4 regions of the Paenisporosarcina sp. P4_B8 genome follow, and region 3 is predicted to be linked to each of the others. Evidence: riboswitches for the same ligand, from Rfam matches in the RefSeq annotation. Region 3 holds a riboswitch; each other region holds the start of a gene.
The links. Region 3 has a riboswitch for S-adenosylmethionine ahead of AC1DSK_RS10595 (methionine ABC transporter ATP-binding protein). Riboswitches for the same ligand answer to the same signal wherever they lie in the genome.

Region 1: linked by a shared signal. The riboswitch ahead of metK (methionine adenosyltransferase) and the one ahead of AC1DSK_RS10595 (methionine ABC transporter ATP-binding protein) in region 3 are both predicted to bind S-adenosylmethionine.
Region 2: linked by a shared signal. The riboswitch ahead of AC1DSK_RS00675 (O-acetylhomoserine aminocarboxypropyltransferase/cysteine synthase family protein) and the one ahead of AC1DSK_RS10595 (methionine ABC transporter ATP-binding protein) in region 3 are both predicted to bind S-adenosylmethionine.
Region 4: linked by a shared signal. The riboswitch ahead of AC1DSK_RS05995 (methionine ABC transporter ATP-binding protein) and the one ahead of AC1DSK_RS10595 (methionine ABC transporter ATP-binding protein) in region 3 are both predicted to bind S-adenosylmethionine.

The regions. Positions count from the first base shown of each region.
Region 1 is NZ_JBFUHX010000013.1:13,232-20,921, reverse strand. Features, by position in the region: partial or broken gene AC1DSK_RS12695 (malic enzyme-like NAD(P)-binding protein) at 1-222, opposite strand, end outside; gene AC1DSK_RS12690 (alanine/glycine:cation symporter family protein) at 355-1,827, opposite strand; gene AC1DSK_RS12685 (alpha/beta hydrolase) at 2,517-3,317, opposite strand; gene AC1DSK_RS12680 (gamma carbonic anhydrase) at 3,421-3,939, shown strand; gene metK (methionine adenosyltransferase) at 4,176-5,372, opposite strand; SAM riboswitch class I at 5,573-5,696, opposite strand; gene pckA (phosphoenolpyruvate carboxykinase (ATP)) at 5,894-7,480, shown strand; gene AC1DSK_RS12665 (hypothetical protein) at 7,521-7,690, opposite strand, start outside.
Region 2 is NZ_JBFUHX010000001.1:128,638-136,327, forward strand. Features, by position in the region: gene pepT (peptidase T) at 1-1,009, opposite strand, end outside; gene AC1DSK_RS00670 (glycerol-3-phosphate acyltransferase) at 1,198-1,848, opposite strand; SAM riboswitch class I at 1,988-2,105, shown strand; gene AC1DSK_RS00675 (O-acetylhomoserine aminocarboxypropyltransferase/cysteine synthase family protein) at 2,223-3,512, shown strand; gene metX (homoserine O-acetyltransferase MetX) at 3,529-4,584, shown strand; gene AC1DSK_RS00685 (homoserine dehydrogenase) at 4,557-5,543, shown strand; gene AC1DSK_RS00690 (CpaB family protein) at 6,005-6,799, shown strand; gene AC1DSK_RS00695 (CpaE/TadZ family protein) at 6,823-7,690, shown strand, end outside.
Region 3 is NZ_JBFUHX010000010.1:109-6,623, reverse strand. Features, by position in the region: gene AC1DSK_RS10610 (iron-containing alcohol dehydrogenase family protein) at 1-941, opposite strand, end outside; gene AC1DSK_RS10605 (MetQ/NlpA family ABC transporter substrate-binding protein) at 957-1,790, opposite strand; gene AC1DSK_RS10600 (methionine ABC transporter permease) at 1,809-2,480, opposite strand; gene AC1DSK_RS10595 (methionine ABC transporter ATP-binding protein) at 2,470-3,483, opposite strand; SAM riboswitch class I at 3,553-3,661, opposite strand; gene AC1DSK_RS10590 (carbon-nitrogen family hydrolase) at 3,750-4,544, opposite strand; gene AC1DSK_RS10585 (aminotransferase class I/II-fold pyridoxal phosphate-dependent enzyme) at 4,630-5,793, shown strand; rRNA gene rrf (5S ribosomal RNA) at 6,365-6,480, opposite strand.
Region 4 is NZ_JBFUHX010000004.1:148,915-156,604, forward strand. Features, by position in the region: gene AC1DSK_RS05965 (acetyl-CoA C-acetyltransferase) at 1-858, shown strand, start outside; gene AC1DSK_RS05970 (acyl-CoA dehydrogenase family protein) at 891-2,675, shown strand; gene AC1DSK_RS05975 (arsenate reductase family protein) at 2,951-3,310, shown strand; gene gcvH (glycine cleavage system protein GcvH) at 3,385-3,765, shown strand; gene AC1DSK_RS05985 (toprim domain-containing protein) at 3,954-4,295, shown strand; gene AC1DSK_RS05990 (thioredoxin family protein) at 4,308-4,616, shown strand; SAM riboswitch class I at 4,674-4,781, shown strand; gene AC1DSK_RS05995 (methionine ABC transporter ATP-binding protein) at 5,032-6,057, shown strand; gene AC1DSK_RS06000 (methionine ABC transporter permease) at 6,050-6,718, shown strand; gene AC1DSK_RS06005 (MetQ/NlpA family ABC transporter substrate-binding protein) at 6,772-7,596, shown strand.

The DNA.
Region 1 (7,690 bases), on a different contig from region 3:
TCTTGCTACAACTGTATGCACACTCGAATCTAATGGATTTGGTATTAAATCCCCTGGTTTTGTATGATTGGCAATGGCTCGAGCCGCTCCAACTAGCATCGGGTAACTGATGTCACTCATGCGTGCATTCAAAGCACCACGTAAAATCCCTGGAAATCCTAATGCATTATTAACCAATCTTCCATCCGCTGCATAAGCAGCACCGGCAGCCAAGGCATCCTTAAGAAAACGTCATTCGTCCATTATATTAAATTCCCAAGTATGTCCGGAAATCAAAATGTATAGTCCGCAGATAATCACTTTTTCTTTCTATAAAAGAACAAAATCGCCCAACCGGAGTTAGGCGATAAATTGTTATTTCTTCAGGTTCTCATTTTTTAAGTTGTCATTATATTCAACCCAGAAATCAGCATTTTTAATACCTAAGTTTCTCGGATCAAATACTGGATCTTTGCCTTCTTTTTTCTGAGCTTCATAATCTTTAAGAGCAAGAAGAGCGGGCTTAGCTATGATAAGAATTGCAATTAAATTCAACCAGCACATTAAACCTAACCCTACATCGCCTAGTGCCCAAGCTAATTTAGCTTCATTTATCGTTCCATAGAACGCTGTTATTAAAATGACAATTTTCAAAACAAAAATACCTATTTTTTCAGCATTGCCTTTCAGTAGATAAGCAACATTGGTTTCTGCCATATAGTAGTAAGCCATAATTGTCGTGAATGCAAAGAAGAACAACGCAATTGCAACAAATCCAGCTCCAATACCTGCTCCCGGCATTGCATAATCAATTGCCGCTTGAGTGTAGCCAGCTCCAGCATCGACTCCTGGAAGGTTTTCAACAACAAATTCGCCTTCGCCGTCATCCAATTGAACATTGTACATCCCTGTGAATAAAATCATGAATGCAGTTGCTGAACACACCAACAATGTATCAATGTACACTGAGAATGCCTGAACGAGACCTTGTTTCACCGGATGAGAAACTTCTGCCGCAGCTGCTGCGTGTGGTCCAGTACCTTGACCAGCTTCATTTGAATAGACTCCACGTTTGACGCCCCATGCAATTGCAGCACCAATCATCCCACCGAAAGTCGAGTCAAAGCTGAAAGCACTTGAAAAGATCAATCTAAGAACACCTGGCACTTCAGTAATGTTCATTCCAATAATGATTATTGCCATTAGAATGTAAGCTAGCGCCATGAAAGGTACAACAAATTGAGCTACGTTTGCAATACGTTTTACTCCGCCGAGAATAATGACGCCTAGAATGACAACAATTACAGCTCCAGTAACCCATCGAGGCATGTCAAATGCATTTTCCATCCCTATGGCAATGGAGTTCGATTGAATGCCTGGCATCAATATGGACATAGCCAATAGTGTTGCGAGTGCAAAAATAACTGCATACCACTTCGAGCCGATTCCTTTTTCTATGTAATAAGCAGGACCACCACGGTATTGTCCTTGGTCTTTCACTTTATAAATTTGAGCCAAAGTTGATTCGACAAACGCTGAAGACGCCCCGATAAACGCAATTGCCCACATCCAGAATACAGCCCCTGGACCACCAAATGCAATCGCCGTAGCAACCCCTGCAATATTTCCGGTTCCAACACGACCTGATAATGCAATCGATAATGCTTGGAATGAAGATACCCCGGCATCCGATTTTTCACCTTTGAACATTTGAACAACCATATCCTTGATCAGTCGAACTTGCAAGAAACGAGTAAGGATTGAAAATAATAGACCGATAGCCAAACAGCCATAAATCATCCATGGTCCCCATAAAAAGTTATTTATTTGCCCAATAAACTCTTCCATCCGATTTCCCCCTTTGTTTGTTCATGATATTGTCACATTATTCACTATATTACAAAAAATATATTAGTACAAGGTAAGAAATTTTATATACTTCTAGATTTTCATTATGTTAACTGCGACTTTTGCAAGGCATAGCGTTCTTAAATCCACGTTTCAAAAGGGTTGAAAAAGGATTTACTGCTTCTTTTTGTGCTTAGTAAGCTTTGCATGCAATGCAATGTTACTCTAAAAAATATAGAGAAATATTATTATTAAAATTGCCGCCGCCTCCACTGCAATCAACAGAAATCACTTCTGTAGCGTGTCTAAGCAAAATATTTCAGTAGGAAGGTGGTTGGCTATTTCTGAAGACCCCTGCGGAAAGCGAAAGAAATAGCCGACCACAATCTTTTTCGATAGAGTGCAAAAGATAAGAACTCAAATTTTTAAATTAATATTCTTTTCGTTAACAAGCTGTAATATTTTTATTAAAAGAGAATTATCATATTCGTAAATGTTCAGGTTTTGAAATTTGGAATCTATTGATTCCCTTTTTTACAGGGGGCTAATTTTCTGTCAGAATAATTTATATCTAAAGCACCGCATGATTGTAAAAATCCTTGTAAATCAGCATAATTCATAAATGAAGTCATAAACAAATCCATAATAAAAGCCTTTCTAATTTTTCATTAGAAAGGCTTTTATTTGTCTTAAACCACATATCCGAGTGAACGCAACACATTATTCACGAATGTCTTAGTGTAATAAAACACATCTTCTCGTTCTGGCTCTTGGAACAGATCATGGAAACAATTTTTCCACTCTTTGTATTGTATTTCAGAAAGTTGTTGTTTTTGCAGCCAATTCTTTGCGAATGTCGGATCCGTAATTTTATCCCGCTCTGCAGTCATCATCAAAATAGGAACATTTTGAATGCTTTCTTGTTTGGCGGTTGTTGCTTTCATCAAATGCTGCAACTCCCTGTACCACTTCAAAGTAATGGTCGTGTTATATAGTTCATCGTCTTTATCTTGCGTATAAACATCATAATTTCTTGTCAGTTTTTTAATGGTTATTTCATGAGTACTCTTGACGTTTTCAGCAAGCTTCCCCATGTTGGCTAAAGCACTGGAAAGTTTCGATGCATGAATATGTAAATGCATCCAAGGAGATGTCAGAATAATTCCTGCACATTCAATTGATTTTTCCTGAAGCACTTGCATGAGTAAAGTTGCACCTAACCCGTGACCCATAATAAAAACGGGTAAGTTATATGTAAGCGAAGCGTCAATCAAGTGATTGATAAAAGTGCCATACGATTGAAAATCCTCGTCATGTGCTTGTTTATTGAGAGCCGATTCTCCGTGCCCCGGCAGATCCCCCATTACAACATGAAATCCTGAACTCCTGAATTCTTCTATTAACCAGGCGTACCTACGATGATGTTCATACGCGCTGTGTACGATGGCGATGACTGCTTTTGCCTGTCCATCAGCTTCCCATTTCCACATAATCATCGCTCCTTCTATTTCTTTATTCGACGAAGTCATCCTTTTTTAGTTCCTCTTTTTTTGTATAATGAAAGCATATGGCAAGAAGAAACGAGGTTTTAGAATGATTTACCCATTTAATGATAAAACACCCATGATTGACCCATCTGTTTATATTGCTGATTATGTCACAATAAGTGGTGATGTGACAATCGGTCCAGAGTCCACTATTTGGTTTAATACCATTATTCGTGGTGATGTCAATGCGACACGAATCGGCCGAAAAGTTAATATTCAAGATTTGTGTTGCCTTCATCAAAGCCCTGCCGCTCCATTAATTTTGGAAGATGAAGTCACCATCGGACACCAAGTAACTTTACATAGCTGTACCGTACGAAAAGGAGCATTAGTTGGCATGGGTTCCATTGTGCTGGATGGCGCAGAGATTGGTGAAGGTGCATTTATTGGTGCAGGCAGCTTGGTACCTCCCGGTAAAGTAATTCCCCCAGGTATGCTTGCATTGGGACGTCCGGCAAAAGTGGTTCGTGAATTGAACGCTGAAGACAAACTAGATATGGAACGTATTGTGAGAGAATATGCTGAAAAAGGACAGATTTATAAGGAAATGCAAAAACAAAAGTAAACGGATATTAAGGACCGGGTAATTGAGCCCGGTCCTTTTAATATGTTAAAGCATTCTTAGATTTATTCCCGTTCAAATTGATTTGTTCCCGTTCACTCTTCGATTCTTCCTGTACGAATGCACTTTGTTCCCTTTCAACTGGATTTATTGCGGTTCACAGCTGATTCAACCCTTCCTCCCACTAATTTCCAACAAAAAAGCCATTCCAGGTCATACCCCGGAATGGCTTCTCACTCTTAAACGCCTGCTTTTTCTTTCAAAGTAGCCGCTCTGTCTGTTTTCTCCCATGGTACATCCAAGTCTGTGCGACCGAAGTGTCCATAAGCAGCTGTTTGCTTGTAAATTGGACGACGTAGATCTAACATTTTGATGATTCCAGCTGGGCGAAGGTCGAATGAATCACGAACAATTTCAACAAGTTTCGATTCTTCTACTGTACCTGTACCAAAAGTATCGATTGCAATTGATACTGGTTGAGCAACACCGATTGCATATGCAAGTTGAACTTCGCAACGGTCAGCAAGTCCTGCTGCTACGATGTTTTTCGCTACATAGCGTGCAGCATATGCTGCTGAACGGTCAACTTTCGTAGCGTCCTTACCAGAGAATGCGCCGCCACCGTGACGAGCGTATCCACCGTAAGTATCAACGATAATTTTGCGACCAGTTAAACCAGCATCCCCTTGTGGTCCACCAATTACGAAGCGACCAGTTGGGTTAATGAAGTATTTTGTATTTTCGTCAATTAATTCTGCCGGAACGACAGGATTGATGACATGTTCTTTCAAGTTACGTTGAATTTGCTCAAGTGTTACTTCTGGGTGATGTTGAGTAGAAATAACGATTGTGTCAATACGCAACGGTTTATTGTTTTCATCATATTCTACAGTTACTTGTGTTTTGCCATCTGGACGTAAGTATGGAAGAATTTCTTCTTTACGAACTAATGCTAAACGACGAGCTAACTTATGAGCCATACTAATTGGAAGAGGCATTAATTCCGGTGTTTCATTACAAGCAAAACCGAACATTAAACCTTGGTCACCTGCACCGATTGCTTCGATGTCTGAATCTGTCATCGAACCTTCACGTGCTTCCAGTGCTCTGTCAACACCCATTGCGATATCAGCAGATTGCTCATCGATTGCAGTCAATACTGCAGAAGTCTCTGAGTCAAAACCATACTTTGCACGTGTGTAGCCGATTTCACGAACTGTTTCACGTACCACTTTTTGAATATCCACGTATGCAGATGTTGTGATTTCACCGGCAACAAGCACTAAACCTGTTGTTACAGTGGTTTCACACGCAACACGTGCATTTGGATCTTCAGTTAAAATAGCATCTAAAATTGCGTCTGAGATTTGATCACAAATCTTATCCGGATGCCCTTCTGTTACTGATTCTGATGTAAATAGACGACGAGTTGTCATTTAATATTCCTCCTATATCCTTCGAGATTGCTCTCGGAAAATTCAAACGGTACTCATTTCCCATGTCCAGCTTATTCAGTTGAATAAAACCTTCCGCCTTTTCGGGCTTCTGCACACGAGGATAAAGGGAGATGTCATAAAAAAAACCCTCTCTCACGTAAAATACATGAGGAAAGGTATTCATGTATAGGCACCTTTCACTCTTATCATCCAAGGAATTCACCTTGTTTCAGGTTCAGCACCTTTGCCAATTACTACTTGGTTCATAATTGCAGGTTGCCGGGTTTCATAGGGCCTGACCCCTCAACCAGCTCGGGATAAGAGTATCCGTTCAGTTTTACATCATAATAAACTAATGAAGCCTTGTCAAATATTTTTTTCGTTCTATATAAATGTTCGAAAATCAGATATAATTAATTAGGCTATTAGTGTAGATTATTAAGCGTAATGTGTTATACTAATTTTCGAATCAAGGTTAACCCGATATAAGGGTAATATACGATAAAGGAAGGTACATATACATGAATTCAGTGAACACGATGAACGAGCTGAACGACTTGTTAAATGGCCAAAACGTGCATGTGCAACTTTCAGTCCCACAACTTGTGGAGAAAGCAACATTACGTGGAGAAGCTGTCTTAACACCAACTGGAGCTGTAAAAGTAGTGACAGGAAAATATACAGGACGTTCTCCTAAAGACAAATATGTTGTTGTGGAAGATAGCTCGAAAGACAAGATTGATTGGGGCTCAGTAAACCAACCAATATCATCTGAAATTTTCAACTCTTTATATAAAAAAGTTGTGAACTATTTAAAAACAAAAGAAGAGTTATTTGTCTTTAATGGCTTTGCCGGTGCGGATAAAGAATCTCGCCTTTCATTGCAAGTAATCAATGAATATGCTTGGCATAACCTTTTTGCACACCAATTATTCATTCGTCCGACTAAAGATGAGTTGGCATCGCATGAAGCACAATTCACAATCGTTTATGCTCCGACTTTCAAAGCAGATCCTGCAATCGATGGTACAGGTTCCGAAACGTTTATCATTGTGTCAATGGAAAAACGCATCATTTTAATCGGTGGTACTGAGTATGCCGGTGAAATGAAAAAATCAATTTTCTCCATTATGAACTACTTGCTTCCTGAGCAAGGCATACTACCGATGCACTGTTCTGCAAACGTTGGTGAAAAAGGCGATGTTGCTTTGTTCTTCGGATTGTCCGGAACAGGAAAAACAACATTATCTGCTGATGCAGATCGTAAATTAATCGGCGATGATGAGCATGGCTGGTCAGATAACGGCGTATTCAATATTGAAGGCGGCTGTTACGCAAAAGCAATTAACTTAACACGTGAAAATGAACCACAAATTTTCGATGCAATCCGTTTTGGTTCTGTATTGGAAAACGTGGTATTGGATCCTGAAACGCGTATACCCGACTACGAAAATGTTTCGTTAACTGAAAATACGCGTGCTGCTTACCCATTACAAGCAATCGACAATATTGTTGATCCTTCTGTAGCGGGTCATCCAAAAACCATCATTTTCTTAACTGCAGATGCGTTTGGGGTATTACCTCCAATCAGTAAGTTGACGAAAGAACAAGCGATGTATCACTTCTTAAGCGGATTTACATCGAAGCTTGCTGGTACAGAGCGTGGAATTACATCTCCACAAGCAACATTCTCAACTTGTTTCGGTTCTCCATTCCTTCCCCTTCCTGCAACTGTATATGCAGAAATGTTAGGGAACAAAATCGATGAGCATGATGCACAAGTCTTCCTTGTAAATACTGGCTGGACTGGTGGCGAATATGGCGTTGGTAGCCGTATGAAACTTTCTTATACACGTGCGATGGTTCGTGCTGCATTGGAAGGCAAATTAGATAATGTTGAAATGGATAAAGGTTCAGCATTCGGTTTAGCTATTCCTAAAGAAGTACCTGGCGTACCGTCTGACGTATTAAACCCACGCGATGCATGGGCGGATCCAGCAGCATACGATAACAAAGCTCAAGAACTGGCTAATCGATTCCGTGAAAACTTCATTAAATTCGGATCAGTGTCTGAAGAGATTATTTCTAAAGGCGGTCCGATTATCTAGAATAAAAAAATGGCTTGCACTTCATGTGCAGGCCATTTTTTTACTTCGTATATTCAAAAACTGTCTCTTCGGGAAAGTAAGATTCTATCTCTTTAGCATCCTCTTTCGTTATCTGGTAGAAAAACAATTCAGATCCGTGATATTTAACAGTACAAATATGTGCACCATTTCTCTTGAATACTAATGTATACCAGGGAATCCTGGTATGTC
Region 2 (7,690 bases), on a different contig from region 3:
GTGCAATGTCGACAATTTCTTTTACAGGCTCAATTTTTTCACCCATGTTGAAATATTGATCATGCAGTTCATACGAAATTGCATTTGATCCGTATTCTGCTTTGATTTTTGAAGCAGCTTCTTCAAATAATACTTTCTTCGCTTCGAATTTTTCACGGTCGAAGTCACGTATGATATAAGACAATTTGGCTTCTTCTACATGCCCGTTGAAATTCATCAAGTGGATGAATCCTTCATATCCTTCAGTCTTCTCAGGCACTTCATCTGCAGGCATATAAGATTGGAACTTCATGGCGATGGTCAGAGCGTTGACCATTTTGTTTTTAGCTGAACCTGGATGAACGCTTGTCCCACGTGTGATAACTTTAGCACCAGCTGCATTGAAACTTTCAAATTGAAGTTCTCCAAGAGGTCCGCCATCCATTGTATAAGCATACTTGGCATCAAATTTTTCAACATCAAATTTATGTGGCCCACGCCCAATTTCTTCATCTGGAGTAAAGGCAACACGAAGTTTGCCGTGTTTAATGTCTGGATTATTAATTAGAAACTCCATAGCTGTCATAATTTCAGCAATTCCTGCTTTGTTGTCGGCACCTAGTAAAGTCGTGCCATCAGTTGTTATTAAAGTGTGCCCGATATAATTATTAAGCTCCGGGAAATCGTCAGGAGACATAACGGTTTCTTCGTTTAATCGGATGTCGCCACCTTCATAGCAATCGATACGCTGAGGGTTTACATTTTTACCTGTATAATCAGTTGCTGTGTCGACGTGAGCTAAAAAGCCGATTGTTGGCAATTCACGTTCTGAATTTGCAGGCAAAGTGGCAAATAAATAACCATTGTCATCAAGTGAAATGTCTTCCATTCCGATTGAAGACAATTCTTTTTCTAGTTCGTGCAATAAGTCCCATTGACCTGGTGTGGATGGACAAGTGGTGCTTTCAGCATCTGATTGTGTATCAATTTTGGCATAACGTACAAGGCGTTCGATTAATGTTTCTTGCATGGTTTCATCTCCCTTAGAAAAGTTGGTTCGGAGTTGGGCAGATATTGACCGACATGATGCGGGCCAGTAGTCTTTACCCCTTACCTCAGTTTAGCACTTTCATTCGGTTCACGGAATAATGATTGTTCTGGCCGAATGAAATTTTAACGACTTTTTAGTAAATTCGGAATAAAAAATAGATTCCCCAATTAATTGGAGTGAGTCACTTTTTTCTTTTTGATAACCGAAGAAACTCGTGGTTCCATCCCGGATCTCAAACGGTGTATATTCTCGCGATGCTTCCATAATGCGAGTAAGAAGAGTGCGGTGGTTATGACAATTGGCATAGTACTTTCTGTAATCAAAAAGGCTAAAATGATATATGTAATATATAAGAACAGTACACCGATTAATAAGTAATCTGTCACCAATGAAACGACAATCAGCAAGATAAGTCCAACCAATCCGATTCTCCAATCCAGTACTAACATCACTCCAATAACAGATGCCGTTCCTTTACCACCATCAAAATGCATCTGAAATGGATAATTGTGACCTATTACGACAGATGCCCCCACAAGAAATAATAGGACCCATTGATACTCCAAGGAAAGATCAGTTGATTCGAATATAAGACGCAAAAGGACGATAGCAAGTATTCCTTTACCAATATCAATAAATGCGACGAGTGCCCCGTATTTCCAGCCTAATACAATAGTGGCATTGGATGCCCCCGCATTCTTTACTCCCTGTTCCTTTACATTCACCCCAGAAAGCCGTTGCGCCACATTTGAACCGTGGAGACAGCCAATTAAATAACCTGATAGTAAGGTGATTAGCACCCATAATGCAAGATTCATATTCCCAACCCCTTTTTTTCACTAACTCTTTAAACGTTTAAGTGTTGGCAGAAGTTTCAAAAAATTATATAAATAATTCTTGACTATTTATGGATATTAAACATATACTGATTCTCAAGATGGAAAACTGAATCAAATACTCTTATCCAGAGTGGCGGAGGGACTAGGCCCTGCGATGCCCGGCAACCGGCAAGTGATTAACTTGCAAAGGTGCTAATTCCTACAGATTTCTTTAGTGGAGATCTGAAAGATAAGAGGAGGAACACGCACTTGTGAGCCCCTCTTCTTAAGCGAAGACGGGGCTTTTTTCTGTTCATAAAACTCCTCTTTCGCCTCCACGCTTCCATCTAAAACACAATCCAGGAGGGAAAACAATGACAAATCTTCAACCGGAAACTCTACTTTTACACGGAGGTCAGCAGCCGGACCCAATCACGGGTTCCCGTGCAGTGCCAATCCACAAAACAACTTCTTTTGTTTTCAGAGATACGGAACATGCCCAAAACTTATTCGCCTTGCAGGAAACTGGTCACATTTATTCACGCATCGGCAACCCGACTGTGGACGTATTTGAACAGCGAATCGCGTTATTGGAAGGTGGCACAGCAGCGGTAGCCCTATCGAGCGGCATGGCTGCGATAGCCTTCTCCATTCTGAATGTAGCAGGAGCCGGTGATGAAATCGTCGCTGCTGGCAATTTGTATGGTGGGACCTACAATCTATTTGCTAATACACTTCCACGGTATGGAATCACGGTGAAGTTTGTTGATTCCACCGATCCTGAGAATTTCCGCGGGGCCATTACCGATAAAACGAAAGCCATTTTCGGGGAAATCATAGGAAACCCAAGCCTTCATGTATTGGACGTAGAAGCTGTAGCTGACATTGCACACGAGAACGGAATCCCGTTGATTATCGATAATACGTTTGCAACGCCATACGGAAGCAACCCTATTGAATTCGGTGCGGATGTAGTCGTTCATTCAGCTACGAAATGGATTGGGGGACACGGTACGTCAATTGGCGGTGTCGTTGTGGATGCAGGTAAGTTTGATTGGAACAGCGAGAAGTTTCCTGGCTTTACGGAACCGGATACGAGCTACCATGGCCTTCGTTACGGGATTGATGTCCCACAAGTGGCTTTCGCGATTAAACTGCGGGTCCAGCTACTGCGTGACTTCGGTCCATGCCTAAGCCCGGATAATGCATTCGCTTTTTTGCAAGGTCTTGAAACATTGCATCTCCGCGTACCGAAACATAATGAAAATGCAATTGAAGTCGCACAATACTTAGCAAATCATCCGGCAGTAGAATGGGTAAGTTTCAATGGTTTCGAATCTCATCCATCTCATCAATTGGCAAACAAGTACTTAAAGAATGGATACGGCTCGATTGTGAATTTTGGCATTAAAGGAGGTCGAGAAGCAGGACGAAAACTTATCGACCATGTCCAAATCTGGTCGCATGTGGCTAATGTAGGGGATGCAAAATCGCTCATTATCCATCCTGCTTCAACAACCCATCAACAGTTAAGCAGTGAAGAGTTGAAGCAATCGGGTGTAACAGAAGAGTTGATTCGTCTATCAGTAGGATTGGAATCTGTGAAAGACCTGGTAGCCGATTTGGGGAAAGCAATAGAACATGCCACCGTCGTAACGGTTTAATGTGGAGGTGAATTTAATGGCAACAGGAAGTGTGACAATCGGGAATTTTCAACTAGAGTCTGGGGAATGTCTTGAGCATGTTGAACTTTCATATGAAACTCTTGGTCCTCCAGAAGCACCAGTTGTTTTGGTTTGTCATGCGTTAACTGGCAATCAATATGCCATTGGATCAAAGGAAACACCAGGCTGGTGGAGCGGGTTAATTGGACCGGGAAAGAATATTGATACCGACTCTTTTCGAGTTATTACACTGAATGTCCTTGGAGGATGCTCGGGTACGACGGGGCCGTTGACCATCAATCCCTCTACAGGCAATCCATATCGATCATCCTTTCCGACAATTACAATTCGCGATATGGTGCATGCGGAAAAAAAGGCATTACTAGCTTTGGATATTAATCGGCTTCATGCGGTAGTTGGTGGGTCACTTGGTGGCATGCGTGTTCTGGAGTGGGGATTACTTTATCCAAAAGATATGGATATTCTTATTCCTTTAGCAGTTACCCCTTATCTAAGTGACACAGGTATTGCTTTTAACTACATTGGAATCCATGCAATTGAGACGGATGCGAATTATCTCAATGGAAACTATACCTGTTCCTCGGATATCAAGGGGTTTGAAACGGCTCGAATGGCGGGGCTGGTCACTTATCGTAGTGAACAATTACATAAGAACCGTTTTGCCAGAAAGACCAGAAGCAATGGATTGTTCGAAATCGAATCCTATATGAAATATCAAGGGGTAAAACTGGCTAACCGTTTTGATGCGAATAGCTACCTTACCTTGTTAAGAGCAATGAATACCCATGATATCGGAAGGGGTAGAGGCGGTATAGAAATTGCGGCAAAGCAATTTGAAGCAAAAGTGATTACCATAGCATTCACATATGATTTACTATATCCACCTGAGGACATTTGCTCTTTTGCGCATCTCGTTCCTGATCATCATTTCTGCATGGTCAACACACGATTCGGTCATGATGGCTTTCTGACTGAATTTGAGACATGGGGAGATATATTATCTGTTCACTTGGGGGTAAAGTCATGGCGACGATTCAAGCAGCAATCTTAGGTTTTGGCACAGTTGGTCAAGGTATTTACCAAATACTTAATGAGAAAAAGGATCAATTAAAAGAATCACTTGGATTAGATATAGACATCAAAGCAATTCTGATAAGAGATAAGACAAAAAGCCGCTTGGCAGCTCCAGGCGTATTGTTCACTGACAACTTTGATGAAATTGAAGCTATCCCAGAGCTTCAAATTGTTTTTGAAGCCATTGTGGGGGAAGATCCTGCTTACGATTATTTATGTAAGGCCATCCAAAAAGGTTGTCATGTCATTACGGCTAATAAAGTCATGTTCTCAAAGCGTGGCTTGGAATTACAAGAACTGGCAAATAGGCAAGGTGTCCATGTGGGATATGAAGCAACTACAGCTGGCGGTGTTCCCATAATTTCAACTTTGAAAAATATTCTTCTAGTAAATCAGGTTCAAAGAATTCAAGGGATATTAAATGGAACCTCGAATTACATCTTAACTCAAATGAGGGTACAAGAAAGCTGGTTTCAGGATGCTTTGGAGGAAGCAAAGCTACTGGGGTATGCAGAGGCAGATCCTTTCAATGACATTTCAGGTCAAGACGCATTTCGAAAGCTTATGATATTGAGTAATTTAGCATTCGGTAAACAACCAAAGTGGGATGATGTATCGATTGAAGGAATAGCAGATATCACTCTTGAACAAGTACTGGCGGCTGCAAGGGAAGGTTTGCGATTCAGACATGTGGCAGAAATTGTCGAAAAGGTAGATGGATCCTTACATGCAAGTGTTGGTCCAAGATTGGTAGGTCCAGAGCATCCTTTGTATGCAATTGAGGGAGTAAATAACGCAATTGCGCTTGAAACGGATTACATGGGAACTTTAACTTTAGTGGGCCCGGGAGCAGGTAAATTCCCGACTGCAAGTGCCATGGTGAAAGATTATGCAGAAATTATCGGCAAACAGACTCAAATTTTAGTCACCATATAAGAAAATCGAACCGCTACATTCTCTCCAAATGGAGAAATGAAGCGGTTTTTCTATTGGGGAAAATAACGCACTTATTATATAGAAGGAATACATTAAAAACACTTGATTTTAAGTATCTTGAATCCGAGGTTATTGGGATTACATGGAAAAAATAAAGATTCATTATACCCTTTAATTGTAAAAAAAAGGTTTATTGAAGGTAAAAAAGTTGTGATTTAAAATTATATCAAATTTAACGAATCGCATTATATCAACGTTTTGGTGATTAGGTAAAAATAAATATCGTGAAATGGGTTAATTTACATGGTGCAAGGGAACTATGAAAATAAGATGGGAATATTATCCAACTTTGACATTAGAGGTCAGGAAGTGGTAAATAATATATGACCTTTGAGGTATTCAATGAAGGATTATACCTAAATAAGTAAAAAAGAAACCATTTTGAAAAGAGGGATTAATGAATGTTAGAGGCAAAAAGGCGTGCGGCTGTATTCTTTATTTTGGCCTTTATTTTAGCGGCCGCCACTGGGTATATGGTCCTTCAGAAAGTTAAAGACTTAAATTCCGAATTAGGAGCAATGACAAAAATTTATGTGGCAAATGGAGAGATTCTTTCTCGAGAAGTAATTCAGGAAGACCAAGTAACCGTTATGGAAATTCCAAATAAGTTTGTAGTTAAAGATTCTCATATCACATCGTTCGAAGAACTGCAGTACCAAGTTTCCGTCCTGCCTCTCAAGGAAGGGGATATCATCACCAAAAGCATGATCAAACCAGCTACAACACTTCAAAATGAAAATAATCGGTTGGTCAGCTTAAATAGCTCAGAAAAAATTCAATTTGACCAAGTAATCGAAACTCTAGATCGAGTGGATATTGTTGTATCGACTGATAATAATGGCGACCGCAAAACGACCATGTTCATGAAAGATGTGGTAGTAAGATGGGCGTTAGGTAATAAAGATGGCATGAGAGGGATTTCAGTCGAAGTGACAGCTGAACAAGCACCTAAACTAATACATATGCAAAATTATGCTGATCATATTCGAATATTAAAAGCTAATGTTGGTCAAAATAGCCTGCCTCTAGAAGAAACTGAAGAACAAGCAGCGCAGGAGGATGCAGCCGCACAGCCAAAGTCGGAAGCTAAACCAGCAACTCCACCAGCAACGAAGCCTGCACCTACACAACCAAAGGATAATACAAAAAAAGAAACACCGAAAGCAGCAGGAACGACTTCAGGCAGCGGACAGTAAGGTAAAGAAGAGAGGCTGACAAGATGGAATCAAATATAAATATTTTGATTGTTAGTGAAGGGGAGCAAAGCACGGCGCAACTAAAAATAATCGCTGAAAGTTTTTCAAAAAGCGTAACTACGGTTAATTATCCAGAAGCCATTCGTGAAATGAATCGGGAAACGCGAGATATTGTGATTGTTTCTCAATTTGAAACAGAGGCTTCTGTGGAATTGGTTCAATCGATTCGAATGGTTAACCCGGCATGTCTGCTATTGTTTGTGGCCAATGAATCTGACTTTTCATTGCTCCGTTCAATCATTCGTTCAGGAGCGGATGAGTTCTTCGTATTCCCTGATGAAGCCAGTTTATTTGCCAGCCGATTCCCGACAATCGTAAAAAACTATGAAATTAAGAAGAATTCGATGGAAGAAGCCGCTGTAACCTATGGGAGGAATCGGGGGAAGATCTTTTCTTTCTATAGTGGAAAAGGTGGAAGTGGCCGTACATTGATTGCTTCTTCAGTTGCTCAAACTTTAAAGCTTGAGTCAACGGCGGAAGTGATTTTGATCGATTTGAACACTCAGTACGGTGGAATCGAAAACGTCTTTTCTATTGAATCTAACCGTTCGCTAGCCGACTTAATGCCAGTAGTTGAGGAATTAAATGAAAGTCATATCCGGAATGTATCGGAAACGCAGGAAGATTCCAAGCTGGAAATTCTCATTAGCCCTTGTGACGCGGAAATTGCAGAATCAATTGATGAAGAGTTTATTGCCAAATTGATTCGTACATGCCGACGTTCATTTGATTACGTGTTAATTGATTTGCCAAGTCATATGAATACACAGGTTGTTACAGCATTAGAAGAGTCGGACAAAGTATTTTACATACTAGCTCCTGAAACTTCAG
Region 3 (6,515 bases):
ATATTTAATTCTCGAAGTGAAGTAGGCAAGCCCAGCTTATGATAAAACGGCAGTAATCGCTCCACTTCGCTTTCTTTTTGTTCTAGGAGCAGTTGAACCAAAATGCCGTAAGCTACTTTATTTCCATGAAGCGCTTCGTGAGACTCTGGTGCAATGGTCATTCCGTTATGAATGGAGTGGGCACCTGCAATGCGACCAAATTTGTCACCAAATCCACCAACCATGCCGCCTAGCATAATAATGGATTCCACTACTTTTTTAAATGACTCTGACACTCGGGCTTCTTTCGCGTCAGCAATGGCTTCTTCTGCATGAGCAAACATTTCTTCAGCACACAGCCGAGCGGTATGATGAGCGACTTTCAGCGCAACCGGGGGATGGGTTAATCGCCGAATTTGTACGTCTGCCTCATACCACTTGGCTAGCGTGTCACCGATGCCTGCAATCAAAAGTGGAGCTGGGGCTTCCACTAAAATGCGCGGCTCGACGAGAAGAATGTCAACACTCATGGGATACACATCGTAATGTGTCATAACCCCTTCATCCGAATAAATAACGCTTAGTGGTGTCCACGGTGCGCAGTTTGAAGCAAGTGTTGGAATTAACACTGACTTCGTTCTACTAGCGCTAGCAGCCGCTTTCACCACGTCTAATACTTTTCCGCCGCCTACTCCAATAATGGCATCCACACCATCAGTTTGTGCCAACGTAGACACTCTATTAATCTCAGTGAGTGAACACTCGCCTTTATAGAAGGTATGTGATACCTGAATGCTTTTTAGATTTGGAAAGTAATAGCGCGCTGCATTCCATGATTTCACACCTGAAACAATAAGTACTCGCTGAATGCTTCTTAGCTGTAACTTCTCTTCTAATTCATTCAGTACACCACTTTTACAAACATATTCAGCTGGTGCGCCCCGAACTATGATGTCTTCCACAAAAACCCTTCTCTCTTAACGGTTTTTCATCCACTCTGGTTTGCCGAAACCTTCGAATTCCGCATCGATGATTTCCTCGAATTCTGGTGCTTCCACGACTTCAATTAAATCTTTCGCTAATTGTGAGTCTTTGTTAGCTGTCGTTACAGTAACTAAGTTGCGGTATCGGTCCGGCATGTTCTCAAGCAAAATCGCATCCAGCAGGTTCATTTCCGCCGCTAAAGCGAAGTTACCAGGTACAGCTGCTAAGTCCGCACTGTCCACTGCACGTGGAAGTTGGCCAGCTTCAATTGGTTGGAACACCAAGTTCATCGAATTTGATTTAATGTCCTTTTCAGACGCCTTCAATGGTTCTGCATTAGGGTCTAATTCAATTAATCCATGGTCTTGCAAGATTAATAATGTACGAGCTGCATTCACCGGGTCATTCGGAATGGCAATAGTTGCTCCATCCTTGATCTCTTCAACAGATTTGAACTTGTTGGAGTAAATGCCCATTGGTGCTGTCGGCACTGCAATCAAGCCTGTCAATTCCATATCATTTTCTTTTGAGAAGTTTTCCAAGTAAATCGAGTGTTGGAAAAGATTTGCGTCAATATCTCCATTGTCCAACGCTATATTCGGTTGAATATAGTCACTGAATTCAACGATTTTCACTTTGTATCCTTTATCTTCAAGAGCGGGTTTGATTGCCTTATTGAGCATGTCGCTATATGGACCTGCTGATCCGCCTAATGTCACTGATTTGTCGTTGTCAGCATTGCCTTTTGACTCATTGTCGCTTCCTCCACATGCAGCAAGTGCCGCTGTCATTAAGACTAGAATGAACATTAATAAAACTTTTTTCATCTCTGTTTCTCTCCCTTTTTATCGCTTATCTATTGCTTTTGACGTCCAGTCACCCAGCTGCTGAATGACTTGAACGAGAACAATTAAAATGACAACTGTCACCATCATGATTGTTTCATCGTAACGGTAATATCCGAAGCGAATGGCTAAGTCTCCAATACCGCCGCCTCCAACCACACCCGCCATTGCGGAGTATGCTACTAAACTAATGATTGTCATCGTAATGCCTTGCACGATGCTGGTTTTTGCTTCAGGCAATAATACATCCTTGATGATCATCCAAGGTGTCGCGCCAACTGCAATGGCTGCTTCAATCACTCCTTTATCAATTTCACGAAGAGACGTTTCCACAATTCTGGCGAAGAAAGGAATTGCAGCAACTGACAATGATACACTTGCAGCTGCTGGACCAATCGTTGAGTCTACCAGTAATTTGGTTAAAGGAATAAGAGCTACCAACAAAATGATAAATGGAATGGAACGCACCATATTGACGATAAAACCGAGTGTTCCTTTGACAAATCGATTTTCTAAAAATAAACCACGGTCTGTAACAAAAAGCACAATCCCCAATGGTAAGCCAATAATGATTGCGACTGTTAATGAAACCCCAATCATATACATCGATTGCCCGAATGCATTCAGGATATCTGGCCACATTTCAATTACATGCGTTATATCAATTCCCATTACGTACCACCTCCACTTGCGCCCCTCGTCCTTCCATATACGTGATGGCTCTTGTTATATTTTCTGGTTGTCCTTGAATTTCCATCAAAAACAAGCCGAGTGGTATTTCCTGAATGTATTCAATCGCGCCATGCAAGAAATTACCTCGTACATCAAAATTCTGAATCATATCCGAGATGACACCTTCTCCCGCCACATTGCCTTTAAATAGCACTTTCACAATACGTCCAGTGACTTGATCCAAAATGGATTGGGGTACTTCGAATGATACGACGCTACTGATGAACTCTTTCGTCAATTCTGCTTTTGGATTGGAGAAAATATCGTAAACCGTTCCCTCTTCAACCACCCGTCCATCTTGCATGACGGCCATGCGATCACATACTTCTTTTACCACATTCATTTCGTGTGTGATCAACACAATGGTGATGTTCAATTCGCGATTGATTTTTTTGAGCAAGCGCAGAATAGATAAGGTCGTATTCGGGTCAAGCGCTGAAGTCGCTTCGTCACACAGCAGGACGGAAGGATTGTTTGCCAGTGCACGAGCAATTCCGACACGCTGCTTCTGTCCACCGCTTAATTGGGCCGGATAAACATCTTTCTTATCTGTCAAACCAACCATTTCTAGCAACTCCAAAACGCGGGTCTCCATTTTTTCACTTGGTGTATTAGCTGCCTTTAATGCGAAGGCAATATTCTGAGCAACTGTTTTTTGACTGATCAAGTAAAAGTGTTGAAAGATCATGCCGATTTTCAAGCGGGCTTTACGTAATTTTTCTCCTTTTAATTTTGTGAGGTCCAGTCCATCCACTTCAATTTGTCCGCTTGTTGGTCGTTCCAGCAGATTGATGCACCGCAATAATGAGCTTTTGCCTGCACCTGAGTATCCGACAATGCCGAACACTTCACCTTCATTGATGGTGAGATTTACGCGATCAACACCTATAACCGTTCCTTTTTTCGTTATGTACTCTTTAGATAAATCATTAATTTTTATCATCACAAGCTCCTTTTTGCCAAATAAAAAATGCCCCTTTCATCATGAAAGAGGCACCGAAAAATGGATTTTGGGTTATCTTTCAGAATGAAATCATTCTGTAGGAATTGGCACCTTCCCAGCTCGTGCTGGGGGTTGCCGGACGTCATTGGGCCTATCCCTCGGTCTCTCTTGATAAATTTCCATATGTAGTTGTTTGGTTGTTTTGTTGCTGAAGTAAATCTTACGATGTTTTTATACACGTGTCAAACACTTTTTTAAAATTATTTTCATTTTTCAAACAAAGGTTCATATAGCGAAGGTCTGCGATCCTCGTATACCGGTATGCGAGTACGTACATCTTCAACTTCTGAAAAATCAACATCAATGATTGCGTACTCTTCATCATCAGCTCCAGTCCATAACACTTTCCCCCACGGTGCAATGATCATGGATTGGCCATTGAACTGATTGTTCGGATCGTTCCCAGTTCGGTTGACCGCGATGACAAAACATTGATTTTCGATTGCACGGGCTTGAAGCAAGATTCTCCAATGATCGATACGAGTTTCAGGCCATTGTGCTGGTAAGAAGAGCACTTTCGCTCCGGCTAATGCATGTGCCCTTAACCATTCAGGAAACCTTAGGTCATAACATATGACCCCTCCTGCTTGAATAGAACCTAATGAAAATACATTTAATTGATTTCCTGCTTTTAAGTATAGATGTTCATCCATGAGACGGAACAAATGCGCTTTATCATATTCTGACACCAGCTTACCCTCATTCGAATAGATGTACATTGTGTTGTAGAAGCTGTCTCCTTTTTTCGTAGAAACCGACCCTCCTACGATATGGACATGATATGTACGGGCCAGCTCGGAAAGAAATTCTTTTGTTCGTTGCCCTTCGACGTCTGCAAGATGTTCTAACTCCGTTAATGCATAGGCAGTATTCCACATTTCAGGTAATACAACGAGCTCTGCACCCTCACTTGCGACCTTTTTTATGTACTTTTGAACGTTGGAAAAATTTTTTTCAGGCTCGGCAAACGCTACGTCGAGCTGAATGCATGCGATTTTCATGGGTACACCCCCTGTAGACAAGATACACAAAAGATTATAAGATTTGGCTGATGATTGCAACTATTTCAGAAAATGAGGAAAAACCATGGAACTTTCTAAGAAACTTCAACAATTACCACCACAATTCTTTGCTTCACTTGTTCAAAAAGTAGGAGCTGCAGTGGCACAGGGTCGCGATGTGATCAATTTAGGTCAAGGAAATCCTGACCAACCAACACCTCCACACATCGTAAAAGCCTTACAAGAAGCTGCCGAAAATCCCCTTACACATAAATATTCGCCATTTCGTGGAATTGGCGAATTGAAGGAAGCTGCAGCAGATTTTTATAAAAGAGAATACAATGTTGAGATTGACCCAACTACAGAAGTTGCGGTTTTATTCGGAACGAAAATTGGACTTGTGGAGTTGCCAATTGCTGTACTGAATCCTGGAGATTTGATGTTACTGCCTGACCCAGGTTATCCGGATTATTTATCTGGAGTCGTCATGGCTGACGTTCAATATGAAACACTGCCACTAGTCGCCGAAAACAACTTTTTACCTGATTACAATATGCTTTCTCAAGACACGAAAGAACGCGCAAAACTCATGTATCTTAACTATCCAAATAATCCAACTGGAGCAACTGCAGACCTTGAATTCTTCAACCAAACCGTCGAGTTCGCAAAAGAAAATGGAATTGCTGTATCACACGATTTCGCCTATGGAGCCATTGGATTTGATGGCGTTAAACCGGTAAGTTTCCTACAAGCTGAAGGAGCTAAGGAAATAGGAATTGAGATGTATACGTTATCTAAAACCTACAACATGGCAGGATGGCGTGTCGGGTTTGCAGTTGGTAACAAAGAGATGATTGAAGCCCTGAACTTGATTCAAGACCATTTATTCGTCAGCCTTTTCCCTGCAATACAGCATGCTGCAGTCGCTGCTTTGAATGAAAATCAATTATGCGTTTCCTCATTGGTCGAGCGCTACGAAAACCGTCGCAATACCTTTATCAACGCATGTAAACGGATTGGTTGGGAAGTAGAAGCCCCTACAGGCTCATTCTTTGCTTGGTTACCCGTTCCAAAAGGATATACCAGCCAAGAATTTACAGACAAGCTTTTAAATGAAGCAGACGTAGCCGTAGCCCCAGGAAATGGCTTCGGTGAATTTGGAGAAGGCTATATTCGGGTTGGGTTATTAGTTGATGAGCCACGCTTGGAAGAAGCGGTAGATCGGATCGGTAAGCTGGCTATCTTTTGAGCAAGTGGTGACAATGAATGAGTATTTAATTACTATCGTAAACACCTTTCATTTGTTGATAGGTGTTTTCGTTGTTCTTTTGCAAAAGTAGACTTGCTGATCTAAACTTCATTTTTCATAAGACCTTATTATTTAGAAGCCTGCCTTTCACAGAAAAGAGCCATGTAGCGTACGCGGAATGGTACCCATTTAGTTCTTGAGTTTTTAAGAACGTGACGGTCTAGAAAGACTAATTATTTTTATTTCCGCTGCGCTCCTGTTCAAACCCTTAGAAAACAACATACAAAAAACCGATATCTCGGAATGTACCGGTTTTTCATTTGCCTAGCGACGTCCTACTCACAAGGGGCCCCCCCCAACTACCATCGGCGCTAGGCTGCGAAAAGAGATGCACTGCGCATTTCTTCGTCATCTGCGGGCTTCTCGTTTCTCACGTATGTTATACGTTCCGAGACTCGCCCCCTTGTTTCCTCGAACTACTTGCACCTCTCTTTTCTCGCACACCTTCGATTCCTGTTTAAAAAACAACACAAAAAAACCGACACCTCGGAAGGTATCGGTTTCTTATTTTGCCTAGCGACGTCCTACTCTCACAGGGGGAAACCCCCAACTACCATCGGCGCTAAAGAGCTTAACTTCCGTGTTCGGTATGGGAACGGGTGTGACCTCTTTGCCATTATCACTAGACTATTTGAGTGTTTGTTCACTCAAAACTGGATAAA
Region 4 (7,690 bases), on a different contig from region 3:
GGTCACTCTGAAGCAATCATTGCAGGTGGTGTTGAATCGATGAGTATGGTTCCGATGATGGGAAATACAATTCGTCCTAACGCAACACTTGCAGAAACAGCACCTCAATACTATATGGGGATGGGACATACTGCTGAACAAGTGGCAATGAAGTTTGGCATTACCCGCGAAGACCAGGATGCTTTTGCTGTACGCTCACATGAGCTTGCAGCTAAAGCCATCGCGGCAGGTAAATACAAAACAGAAATTGTACCAGTAGAAGTTCTGAAAAGATATATTGATGAAAATAACAAACCACAAGAAAAGAAAATCATGTTCGAAATGGATGAAGGCGTTCGTGTTGGGACGAACATGGAGACTCTGGCAAAACTTCGTCCGGCATTCAACGCTCGTGGCACTGTAACAGCAGGAAATGCATCTCAAACGTCTGACGGTGCAGGTGCTGTGCTTGTCATGGATCGTGAAGTAGCTGAAGCGCAAGGACTAAAACCACTAGCTAAATTCCGTTCATTTGCGGTTGGCGGGGTTCCACCAGAAGTAATGGGAATTGGACCGATTGTAGCAATTCCAAAAGCGTTGAAGCTAGCGGGTCTTTCAATCGAAGACATTGATTTATGGGAATTGAACGAAGCATTCGCATCGCAAGCGATTCAAGTAATTCGTCATTTAGGAATCGACATCAATAAAGTGAATGTCAATGGTGGTGCCATAGCGCTTGGACATCCACTTGGTGCTACAGGTTCGATTTTAACGTTGAAAATGATTCATGAATTAAAACGTCAAGGCAAGCAATTTGGTGTTGTCACGATGTGTATCGGCGGAGGCATGGGTGCAGCTGGCGTATTTGAGATTCTTTAATAGAATTGTTGAAAAAATAGGAGGAAAACAAAATGACGAAGACGATTGCAAATGCAATTAAAGGCGGAAGCTTTTTAGTGGAAGATGTAGCACTTGATCGCATTTTTACACCGGAAGACTTTACAGATGAACATAAAATGATCGCTAAAACAACAGATGATTATGTTACACATGAAGTGGTGCCAGTCATTGAAAACTTGGAACATCATGAGTTTGAGCATTCTGTAAGACTATTAAAATCAGCTGGTGACTTAGGTTTACTAGGTGCAGACGTGCCTGAAGAATACGGCGGTCTGGCATTGGATAAAGTTTCATCTGCACTGATTGCAGAGAAAATGTCGCGTGCAGGTGGATTCTCCATTACTCACGGTGCACACGTTGGAATTGGATCATTACCAATTGTACTTTTTGGGAATGAAGAGCAAAAACAAAAATATTTGCCTAAACTCGCTACTGGCGAACTAATTGCCGCTTACGCATTAACAGAGCCAGGCTCAGGGTCGGATGCTCTAGGTGCTAAAACTTCTGCCAAGTTAAATGCAGAAGGTACGCACTATGTATTAAATGGAGAGAAACAATGGATTACAAACGCTGGTTTTGCGGATGTATTTGTTGTGTATGCAAAAATTGACGGAGAACAATTCTCTGCTTTCATCGTAGAACGTGAATTCTCAGGCGTTTCAGTAGGCGCGGAAGAGAAGAAAATGGGGATTAAATCTTCTTCGACACGTACTTTGATTTTACAGGATGCACAAGTGCCGGTTGAAAACTTACTTGGGGAAGTTGGTCGTGGCCACGTTATTGCATTCAATATCTTGAATATTGGTCGTTACAAATTGGGAGTGGGTACAGTTGGTGCATCCAAACGTGCTTTTGAATTGGCTGTTGCCTATTCCAACCAACGTCAACAATTTAAAACACCGATTTCTTCTTTCAACTTAACAAAAGAAAAACTTTCAACAATGGCATCCAAATTATATGCTTCGGAAAGTTTGATTTATCGCACAGTCGGTTACTTTGAAGACCGCATGAGTCAATTGAGTCCTGAAGAGCAAAAAGATGGCAAAGCTATCGCTGCTTCTATTGCGGAATATGCTATTGAATGTTCAATCAACAAAGTGTTCGGCACAGAAGTATTGGATTATATTGCGGATGAAGCTGTTCAGTTGCATGGCGGTTACGGCTTCATGCAAGAGTATGAAGTAGAGCGCATCTATCGTGACTCCCGCATTAACCGTATTTTCGAAGGCACAAATGAAATCAATCGTTTGCTGGTACCTGGTACGTTCTTGCGTAAAGCTATGAAAGGTGAACTTCCACTTCTTCAAAAAGCACAAGCGCTTCAATCAGAATTGTTAATGATGATGCCAGAAGAAATTGAAGATGCACCATTAGCTCAAGAAAAAGTATTGGTGCAAAATGCTAAAAAAATCGGCTTGCTAGCTGCAGGTTTAGCGGCTCAACGTTACGGTACAAAACTTGAAACTGAACAAGAAGTATTGGCAAACATTGCAGACATCGTGAGCAATCTATTCGCAATGGAATCAGCTGTTCTGCGTACAGAGAAAGCAATCCAGCGTGACGGTGTTGATAAAGCGAACCAAAAACTTCTATACACTCAAATCTTCTGTCAGGAAGCTTTTGAATGTATCGAAAAAGATGCAAAAGAAACATTGATTGCTGCAGTTGAAGGCGATAACTTACGCATGATGCTTTCTGCATTGCGTAAATTGACTCGCTCTACTCCTTATAATGTAATTGCCAAAAAACGTGAAGCTTCGGTTAAATTGATTGAAGCTGAGAAATACGTAGTTTAATAAAATCTCGATATTTGACCCTATTATTGAACAAGGCGAAGTGCTTCTGCCACTTCGCCTTGTTTGTATTTTAAGAAAACTATTAATACTAAAAATCACCGATAGGTTCTTCGATGAACCTAAGGAAAACTTCCTTCATTACTGGATATAAACAAGTGATAATATTTTGATTGACGCAAAGAAAAACGTAGTATAAAAAATCCGAACGCTTCTGATGAGGTGTTCGGATTTATTTTTTGATAGACTGGTTAAAATGATGATAAGGAGGTTTAATGATGGCTATTACGTATTATGGATATCCGAAATGTAGTACTTGCAAAAAGGCTAAAGCATGGTTGGATTCCGAAGGTCTTTCGTATCATGATGTACATATTGTGGAAACTCCCCCTTCAAAGGAAGAGTTGAAAAAGATCGTAGAGACAAGTGGGTTGCCGCTTAAGAAGTTTTATAACACGAGTGGAATGAAATACAGGGAGCTTGGTTTAAAAGATAAACTGCCGACGATGTCAGATGAAGAACAATATGAATTGCTTGCTTCAGACGGGATGCTCATTAAGAGACCCCTTGTGACGGACGGCTTGAAAGCCACAGTAGGTTTTAAGGAGTCGGATTTTACTGTGAATTGGAAAAGCTGATTTTCTGTTCTTGTTTTTAAGGAAAGATTATGTCAAACTGAAGTTGAATATATTACATATTTGGAGGGGTATTAATGAGCACACCAAAAGAATTACGCTACTCTGAGGAACACGAATGGGTTAAAGTTGAAGATGGAAAAGCACGCATCGGCATCACTAACTTCGCTCAATCTGAGCTTGGTGATATTGTATTCGTAGAGCTTCCACAAGTAGGCGACGAAATCAAAACGAACGAACCATTTGGCAGTGTTGAATCTGTTAAAACAGTTTCTGAGCTATACGCACCAATCAGTGGTAAAGTAGTTGAAGTGAACAGCGGATTGGAAGACAGTCCTGAATTCGTGAATGAATCTCCATACGAGAATGCATGGATGATCGTTGTCGAACCTACAGATTTGTCTGAAGTGGACTCATTAATGACTGCTGAGCAATACGAAGAAATGACACAAGAGTAAAATCGTTAGTTGAACGCCGACATTTGTTCGGCGTTTTTTGCATATGTCGATTATAACAGCGAGTTTAAAACAGGATATTGAAAAGAGTGGCATTGGTTTGTGATCGGGAAGAGTTGCAACCTGATGGACTCCGTTTCAAGAAAACTTTTTAAACAATCTTTTATGTCAGTACAGCCAGGAGTGATCCCATGCCAATTGATAAAGTCATAATTGTAGAAGGTCGATCAGATAAACAGCGGATTCTGCGTCTTATTGCAGAGCCAGTTGAAATTATCTGCACGAACGGAACAGTCAGCCCCACGCGATTGGAAGAAATATTAGCCCCCTACGATCAGTTGGAGATTTATGTATTTGTCGATGCTGATAAGTCCGGAGAGAAATTACGTGCGCTCATTAAACGTGAATTTCCCGAAGCACTTCATTTATATACTGATCCAGCCTACCGAGAAGTTGCGACTACACCAATGAAAGTTCTAGCGACTGTGTTGCTCGGAGCGAATATCGATGTTAAAGCGGAATTTATTGCCTAAAGGATGAATACAATGAAAGAATGGACGCGTGCGGAGTGGGAAAATCATTCTCAAAACGCAAAGAGGGCAGCTTATTATTTATATACGCCCATGTGTGGAACTTGCCAAGTTGCCTCAAAAATGATGGACGTTGTGGAAGAACTTTTGCCGGATTTGCAAATAGGGAGAGCAAACTTGAACTATGTAGAAAGTTTAGCGGTCGATTATCAAATCCAAAGCGTCCCTTGTTTACTCATTGCGGAAAATGGTCAATTAGTTGAAAAAATTTATGCTTTTCAATCAGTTCCCTATCTCTATAATCGTTTGCAAAAAAATAATTGACGTTCGCATTTGAACGTGTTACATTATCATTCGTAACTAAAAACTTAATATCGTAAACTCTTATAAAGAGAGGCTGAGGGAAGTGCCCTATGAAGCCCGGCAACCGTCACAATTTGTGAAATGGTGCCAAATCACTCAAAGCGAATTCGCTTTGACAGATGAGAGAACGGTCTAACGTATATAATTGTGCATTAGTCCCTTCTGCTTGTCTGCGGAAGGGATTTTTATTTTTTTAGGATATTTCAATAAAATGATGTTGATATTAAATGAAATGAAAGAGTTTATTTGCGCGCGTTAAGCTTGAGAGCAGGTAAGTGGTTTAAAACTTGTTGACTCATGCGAAACTTGCAGCCAGCGCAAATGCACGATAAAGAAAACAAATAAAATGCGTTATAAATTCAGAGGTGAAGTGAATATGATTCAATTAAAAAACTTATCAAAACGGTTTGAAACCGCTAATGGACAACTCATAGCGGTAGATGACGTGAATGTGACGATTGATCAAGGAGAGATTTTTGGCATAATCGGTTACAGTGGAGCCGGAAAAAGTACGTTGATCCGATTATTAAATGGCTTGGAAAAACCTACTTCAGGTAGTGTCACTGTAAATGGACACGAAATCTCGTCCAGTTCAGGACAAGATCTTCGTAGTGCAAGACAAAAAGTAAGCATGATTTTTCAACATTTCAACTTACTATGGTCGCGGACAGTCGAGGAAAATATTTCATTCCCATTAGAAATTGCAGGGATTAGCAAAACGCAACGTTCAGAACGAGTAAAAGAATTAATCGAACTAGTTGGATTGACAGGCAGGGAGAAAGCATACCCTTCCCAATTATCCGGTGGTCAAAAGCAACGGGTAGGAATTGCACGTGCCCTTGCCAATAATCCTGAAGTGCTGCTATGTGATGAAGCGACATCAGCACTTGACCCTGAAACAACAGATGCCATATTGGAACTACTGGTAGATATCAACAAACGGTTGGGTTTGACAATTGTCCTGATTACACATGAAATGCATGTCATCCGTAAAATTTGTCATCGGGTTGCGGTCATGGAAGCTGGAAAAGTGGTTGAAATGGGAAGTGTACTTCAAATATTCCAAACTCCTGAACAACCCATTACGAAACGCTTTGTTGCCCAGGTAAATGGTCCGGAGTCAGCCAGCCAGACGATTGCTCATTTGGTAGAGCAATATCCCTCAGGCAAGCTTGTGAAACTAGTTTTTGTCGGAGATAGAACGGAGCAACCGATTCTATCAAGATTAATTAAGCAATATCAAGTGGAAGTTAACATCGTTCAAGGGAATATCGCACAAACTCAAAATGGTGCATATGGAACGTTATATTTACAAATCGACGGTGATTCAAATGCCATCGACCAAGCGATTGATTATTTACATGGACAAGATGTTCATACGGAGGTGATTTCACATGATTGAAAACCTTCTACCGAATGTGGATTGGGAAAAAATGTGGGAAGCCACACTTGAAACGTTATATATGACTTCAATGGCTACCGTTTTAACTTTCATAATCGGACTTGCACTTGGAATTTTGTTGTTTCTAACTAGCCCTCGTCAATTATGGGCAAATAAAATAGTGTACTGGTTAACAGGGGCGTTCGTTAATATTTTCAGATCCATTCCGTTTATCATCTTAATTATTTTGTTGATACCGTTTACTAAATTCCTACTCGGTACGATTCGTGGGGCAAATGCTGCATTACCGGCACTAATCATAGGAGCAGCACCATTTTATGCGCGCATGGTCCTGATTGCATTACGTGAAATAGATAAAGGTGTAATTGAAGCTGCTCGCTCAATGGGTGCTAAAACTTCCACAATCATTTGGAAAGTGCTTCTTCCGGAGTCCATGCCTGCATTAATCTCAGGACTGACCGTTACAGCAATTGCCCTTGTAGGTTATACCGCGATGGCAGGAATTATTGGAGCGGGCGGTCTTGGAACACTCGCATTTTTAGAAGGCTTCCAACGCAGTAGAGTAGATGTAACGATTGTTTCCACAATTATCATTTTACTAATTGTCTTTATCATCCAATGGGTGGGAGATTCGATTACAACAAAAACAGACAAACGTTAAGGTGCTTTCGGGTGAAAGCTCGATCACATAAACAAAAAAAGGGAGAGATAATGATGAAGAAATTTGTAGCAGGAATTTTATTATCGGCAAGTGCAATCACTCTAGCGGCATGTGGCGGAGGAGCTGACTCATCATCAGGTGGAGACAGTAAAGAACTTGTAGTGGGAGCATCTAACGTACCCCATGCAGAAATTTTGGAACAAGCAAAACCGTTGCTTGAAGAAAAAGGTATTGAACTTAAAATTGAAACTTACCAAGATTACATTTTACCGAATGAGGATTTGGAAAATGGCGATTTGGATGCAAACTACTTCCAGCACATTCCTTACTTCGAAGCTCAAATGGCCGATCATGGCTATGATTTTGCCAATGCTGGAGGTATCCATATTGAGCCAATCGGTGTGTACTCCAAAAAATATAAGACTCTGGATGAACTTCCTGAAGGAGCAACGATACTGATCAGTAATTCAGTTGCTGACCATGGTCGTATCCTATCAATGTTGGAAGCTGAGGGTCTAATCACATTGAAAGAAGGCATTGATAAGACAACGGCAGAAGTAAAAGATATTGTAGACAATCCGAAGAACTTAGAATTTGATGCAGAATACGAAGCGGCACTACTTATACAAATGTACGAAAATGAAGAAGGCGATGCGGTGTTAATCAACTCAAACTACGCAATCGACGCTGGGTTGAACCCATTGGAAGATTCAATCGCTATTGAAAACTCAGAATCTCCATACGTAAATATCATTGCTGTGAAAGCTGGTAATGAAAAAAATAAAGAAATTAAAGCATTAGTTGAAGTATTGAAATCTAAAGAAATTCAAGATTTCATCTTAGATGAATGGGGCGGCTCGGTCGTTCCAGTTAAATAAAGTAATCCTATGGACGTCGGGAAACCGGCGTCTTTTCTATTTCTCGGAAGAGAATACTTAGTCACCCAGTAACTTGAAGGTGGTTATTTTGTGG